2 regions of the Vibrio sp. 704 genome follow, and region 1 is predicted to be linked to the other one. Evidence: predicted binding sites of a transcription regulator. Region 1 holds the regulator's gene; the other holds the start of a gene.

Region 1 (3,168 bases):
TTCTCGAAGTCAGATGAAGTTTTTTGGTCTGCTCTGATATGAAGCTGATTGTTTACCACTAGTGCAAACATTGTTTCATCAGCGAATAGTCCGAAGCCACCAAACATTGAGCGCGACTTGATATTACCAAGTGCCTCAAATAGCTTCATAGAGTCTTTGAGTATCGGTTTATCCATGTTTTGTTATCTCGGTGTAATTAATATTACGCCACCAAAAGTCAGGTCCGAGAGAGTAGCAAACATGCGTAAAAACAATGTCATTACAGAGTAAAGTCATTGCTTACACACTTGCCATCGGTAACCCCGCTACCTTCCATATCGTAATATGGTTCAGGCCGGAGGCTTTGCGTCCCACTCTTTCGAATGGTTTGCCCTGTGCGTGACACAATGAGCATACTTCTTATATTGAATTAACATCACGGTTTAGCGTTAAAAGTGTGATTTCGGTTCAATAAAAATGATAGGTTGAATGCTCTATTTTGCATATGGAAAGGTGCAAATTGGCCTTTGAAAAGGAGTTCTTAATATATATTACATTTATATAAAACAGGGAGTTAACGTTAGTCAATTGTTATTAGAGTGGTGTGAAGTATTAGAGAATGCTTAATTTTTCCAAAAAAATAAGCGCCCCTGTAGAGCGCTTATTTAACACGGTTAAATACAGTGAAATTTAGTTCATTTTTTTCACAGTATTTCGAATTACAAGCTCAGGTTGCATTTCGAAAATTCGTTTTTCGTGTTCTTTATCTTTGATACGCTCAAGTAGAATTTCGAATGCATTTTTACCAACACGACGTTTAGGTTGGTGGATAGTCGTTAGCGGTGGAGAGAAGTATTCTGCAAGCTCGATGTTGTCGTAGCCGATCACTGAAATATCTTCAGGAATTTTGATCCCGTTTTGTTGCAAGCGGCTCATTAGGCCGAGAGCCATTGTGTCGTTAAAACAGAATACCGCCGTCGGGCGCTTGTCCATTGCGGTAATTTTATCTGCAACTAATACGGCCGTATCACATTCAAAGTTACCTTCAAGGATCCAGTCTTCATTTACAGCTAGGTTCGCTTCGCTCATTGCGCGACGGAAACCTGCAATGCGCTCTTGGCAAGCAAGCTTTTCAAAATGACCGCTTAGACAAGCGATATCCGTATGACCATTGTCAATCAGATGTTTGGTTGCAATGTAGCCACCTTCTTCTGAGTTATCCATGATCTTGTCTGCTTGTGAGCTCTCTGGGCCCCAATCCATGACCACTTTAGGAATGTCCGCATGACGGTCAAGCATCTCTTTTAGTTCTTCGGTTAAGTCAGAACACATCACTAGGATGCCATCAACGCGCTTTTCAGCCAGCATACGAATGTAATCGCGTTGTTTTTCGTAAATCCCGCCTGTGTTACATAAAATCAGAGTATAGCCTTGGCGGTAACAGTAGCTCTCAACGCCATCAATCACTTCTGAGAAAAATAGGTTAGTTGATTGAGTTACTAACATGCCAATCGTACGAGTTGAGTTGCATTTTAGGCTGCGTGCAACGGCACTTGGCGCGTAATTCAGCTCGTCAACGGCTTTCATTACTTTTTCTTGCGTTGCTTCTGCAACGAAACGCGTTTTATTGATAACGTGCGAAACTGTCGTAGTGGAAACGCCGGCTAAGCGAGCAACGTCTTTTATCGTGGCCATAAATGGTGTCCTGTATCGAGCTACTGAAATATGTCGTATTGGATGTACCTGATGCTCTAATGGTTTCACACCTAGCAATATAAAATTGGCGCTAAGTGTCTCGGCAGCGGTTGATCCAAGTGCGACAAAAGGGTACGTAGCAGCATCGGTCGATGAATTTTATCTTTTTTCTATCTGATGAGAAATTGCCATCAACCTGTTAAGAAAACACAAAAACCGCTATATTTCAGCGGTTTACATATAAATCATATTTAATCGTTTGCGCTCACATTTTAGCCCTATGTGGACTGACTAGCAATGTTTTCAGCAAGAGATTTGTGTATTTGAAGTCACATTTTGACTGCTAAATAACCAAGCGTCTTTGCGCTAAGTTAAGGCAAACGAATATTATACCCAAGTTACTTACAATTGGTCACTTTCAGGCATACAGGAAGCCCGATAGGCAGGCTCCCTAAAAATAGGCGGCAATTATTCACCAAGAAGGTAGGCGCTGTCTAGTTTACAAAATGCAACTAATAGTTTCGCGACACTCGAGTAAAATCCAAATTCGTCGAATTTTTTACATTTGTCTGAAAACTGAGGTAACCAAGACATCAATTGTTGCTGGATAAAGTCGTTTTGTTTAACGAAGGCTTCTTCCATGTGTTTTTCTTGTTCAAGCTCGTTTGAGCGGATAATCATGTTCCCGAGAAAGTCGAGCTCAACGGCTAAGTGATCCGCAGGTTCCTTTAGGTTTTCGTCTACTTGAACGCCAAATTCAGCCATCAACTTTTCCATTTCCTCAGCTGGCTTGTCATTCAGTAAACCTGATTCACCAATGTACATGGATGCGTAAGGAAGAGCGCCGTATTTTTCTGTCTTCAAAAACAGTTCACAAAAGTCAGCTGCAAGCTCTAGTTGTGCATCTTCACGATCTTGTAACCGATTCAATGCATCAACTAGGCTATCAACAGCTGGTTTCAGCGACTCATTTTCACCTAAACCTGCGAGAAAACTGCGAATTTCAACACTGTGATAGGCTTCCAATTCTTTCTCTGTTAGTTCTTTTGCGAACAAGCTCGAAAACCACCAGTAAATTTCAGCGCGTTTTTCATTAAAAGCTTTCACTTCTTGCATTTTGGGCTCCTGAATGATGCTTCAAGTCATGCATCACAAAGTCAATTAGGGATATCCCCTAAGTGTAATCAATTAAAATGAATAGCAGTAACTATAATTGTTGTGTTTTATGGTCAAAAATGACCGTTTATTAATAGCAATGGGCAAGCTTGTTTTGAATCAATAAAAACGCTAAATCTTGCGTTTTAATGTATCTATGACTAGAAATGTTACTAGTTATGAATAGAATACGTCTTGGATAATAAGAAGACAGAAAAGTGGTGTAAATGAGCTATCACGTATTAGTCGTAGAAGATGATGTTGTAACTCGTAGTAAGCTTGCGGGATATTTCCAAAATGAGGGCTACCAAGTCAGCGAAGCAGAGAGTGGCGCAGAAA
Region 2 (3,168 bases), 230 kb from region 1:
GGCTTCTCAGCATAATCCAGCAGCAGAACAAGCTTATAATCAACTGTTAGAGCAGCGCTTCAACCAACTGCGAGCTAAACAAGTCTCGCAAATAAAGTCGCTCGATAAAAAGGCTGAGCAAGCACAGGAAGAGAAAAGCACAGTTGCAAACCCCAAAGTAGAACACTCGCAGTTTTTATGGCTGATCTGGCTAGCGGCGATACTCATCATCAGCGGCTTAAGTTTTCTCGTAATCAAGAAACTTAAGCAGAATAGAAAAGCGCTTGAAGCCAAAGAGGAAAGCCAAAATCAACGAATGGCGAAAAAAATAAAAGAGCTAGAGTTTACGAACAAGCAACTGAAACGCCAGCTAGAGAAAGTATTCAAAGAATTTAAGAAATCCAAAACCCAGGCAGAGAACCATAAGCTAAGCGTCGCGTGTGCTATGTTTGGCTACACACCACAACACATCCCTGATTTACAAGCAATCAAGCTACGCTATAGACAGCTATCAAAGCTTTATCATCCTGACACAAGAGGCAGTGAAGAAGAAATGAAGCGACTCAATCATGCCTTTAAGCTCGTCTCACAAAATGTTACAAAACAGTAAAAATAGGTCAGGATACTTTGGCTAGCATGCTTTTAGACCTATATAATCAAGCGCCGCAATCGATCTCCCTCTCAAACAAATTAACAGACATTTAACTTAAGTCGCGCTTTTATGCCATAATGCCCGGCGCAAAATAGCACCTAACGACTCAAATTAATCTAGGTGGGGAGAAAATCAATGTTCACTGAAGAAGGCACCTGTGATTGGTGTAAAAAACCTAGCCTTGTAACTCGTCACGATTATTTAGATGGCAAGCACCACTACTCATGTAAAGCTTGCTACGATATGGCGAAAATCGACGTGCGCCTATTTAACCAAGGCGAATTACAAATGCGCGAACGCTTGCAACGAGCGAGCTAAGCAAGACGGAATCAACGGAACTGATTTTCAAAGGCGCCTTTTAAGGCGCTTTTTTGATCGGCCAAGCCCTATTTCCAATCTCTATCTCGTATTCCCTCCTATCTTACATAGCACGTCGCATCGGTTATCAGCCCTCTCCCACTGTATACAAACCATTGTCCGTGAAAAACACCTGTATATACAGTAGTAAACCCCTGTATGTCTCTCGTCCAGTTTTCTACTCACCTCACATTTTTAAATTGATGTTAGACATATCAAAAATGAAAAACAACCACATAAATTCAATTACTTAGAATCAAATCCTTTTATTTCCTTCTCAAAAAACCGCAAATAACTTTTGAGAAACTGGTTGATCAGGTCACCAAAACAAACTACTGTATACACATACAGCATGTATAAAGGAACAGTAAGATGCAGTTACAAAGTCAATCTCATACATACTCTCGTTACAACGTATTGGCACAAGCAACTAAGCCCATGGCCGTTTCGGATCAGCTTCTATCTAAGCTGGCTGTTTTATCGCAGCAGAAACAATGGATTTTGTTTACAGCAGACTGCCCTCGTCCAGACTTTGAACAACTCACTGCTTCTAATATTTGCTGTAAAAACGTTATTCAAATGAAGCCCTCTCAACAGCTTTCAGAAGTCGAGATCGTGATAAAAGCCATCCGATCAGGCAATGCCAGTGCTGTTGTCGCATCCAATAAAATTGCACTTATGAATCAATCTATGTTGCGCGACATGGCGCAGCGCTATCAGTGTGAAGTCTTTTTCGTCGAAGGCAGAGTTAATAAGTACCACTAATAAGTTCGACGTTATCCATCCTGCATCTCGCCTCCTTTTTAAGGGGGCTTTTTTTGTATTAAAGAAAACAGGCAAACGTTTGCTTTTTCTCTGGCGAGTTAAAATAGTTCTGGTATGATGCCCACATTCGATTTATTCAGCGCCCACATTTTGCTGAATATCTTCTCTTTCTGACGTTTGATTAAGATGATAGGAATGTCGCAATGAGCCTTGCTAATCAAGTACTTGCCGTCAATGACGACCTGCCAATTCGCACCCATAAACCCGTTCATAGTGGAAAAGTTCGTTCAGTTTACTGGTTAACTGAAGAAGACAGCGCCCGACTGATCAAAGAAAAAGGATACAATGTCGCTCCAGATGCGCCTTTGGCTATCATGGTGATTAGCGACCGAATCTCTGCATTCGATTGTATTTGGCATGCTGAAGGTGGTCTTAATGGTGTCCCGGGTAAAGGGGCTGCGCTTAATGCGATTTCTAATCACTGGTTCAAACTGTTCAAAGAAAATGGCTTAGCAGATAGCCATATTCTAGACATTCCTCACCCTTTTGTTTGGATTGTACAAAAAGCCAAACCGGTAAAAATCGAAGCCATCTGCCGCAAATACATCACGGGTTCGATGTGGCGCGCTTACGCAAATGGCGAGCGCGAGTTTTGTGGAATCCAACTTCCTGAAGGGTTAGAAAAAGACAAAGCACTGCCAGAGTTGCTAATGACCCCATCCACAAAAGGCATTCTAAAAGGCATTCCCGGTGTGCCAGAAGCGGATGACGTGAATATTACTCGTCAAAACATCGTAGACAACTACGAAGCATTTAACTTCTCAAGCGCTGACGATATCGCACTCTACGAAAAATTGCTGAAAGAAGGCTTTAACGTTATCAGCCAAGCGTTAGAAGAAATCGACCAAATCTTTGTCGATACCAAATTCGAATTTGGTTATGTTCATGATGCTGCTGGCAATGAAAAGCTGATTTACATGGATGAAGTGGGTACACCAGACTCGTCTCGTATATGGGATGCTAAAGAGTACCAAGCAGGTCACATCGTAGAGAACTCAAAAGAAGGTTTCCGCCAGTTCCTACTTAACCACTTCCCTGACCCAGATATCTTGCTAAACAAAGAACGTATGCCTGAGCGCGAAGCTCTCGCTCGTGATAATGCTTTGCCCGTCGAATCTTTGATGGCGATTTCGAGCACCTACATTGGTATTGCCGAGAAGATTACAGGCAAGCCGATTCATTTGAGTGAGAATCCGAAAGCGGAAATCATCGAAGTTCTGAGCAAAGAATACGGATTGATTGACTAGCACTGTCGCTAGATTGCTAAATGCTTTCCAATAAAAAGTCCGCACTAGCTTGCGGACTTTTTTCGTATTAGGCTCAGTTTAGCCGATATTTAACGTAGTGCCATCTGT

What was found. The regulator PurR, encoded in region 1, represses purine synthesis genes. The targets are predictions, from matches to a motif close to TNANGNAAACGTTTNCNTNA.
Region 2: a site for PurR is predicted at 1,821-1,840, ahead of R7R24_RS07465 (phosphoribosylaminoimidazolesuccinocarboxamide synthase). Genes of this name have one in related genera too.

What each region holds. Positions count from the first base shown of each region.
Region 1 covers NZ_JAWOUH010000003.1:95,430-98,597, forward strand. The annotation lists gene R7R24_RS06465 (TfoX/Sxy family DNA transformation protein) at 1-176, opposite strand, end outside; cyclic di-GMP riboswitch class I at 293-382, opposite strand; gene purR (HTH-type transcriptional repressor PurR) at 670-1,674, opposite strand; gene torD (molecular chaperone TorD) at 2,143-2,790, opposite strand; gene torR (two-component system response regulator TorR) at 3,057-3,168, shown strand, end outside.
Region 2 covers NZ_JAWOUH010000003.1:322,537-325,704, reverse strand. The annotation lists gene R7R24_RS07480 (molecular chaperone DnaJ) at 1-589, shown strand, start outside; gene R7R24_RS07475 (hypothetical protein) at 767-949, shown strand; gene R7R24_RS07470 (SulA-like leucine-rich domain-containing protein) at 1,361-1,753, shown strand; gene R7R24_RS07465 (phosphoribosylaminoimidazolesuccinocarboxamide synthase) at 1,957-3,060, shown strand; gene R7R24_RS07460 (alkaline phosphatase D family protein) at 3,139-3,168, opposite strand, start outside.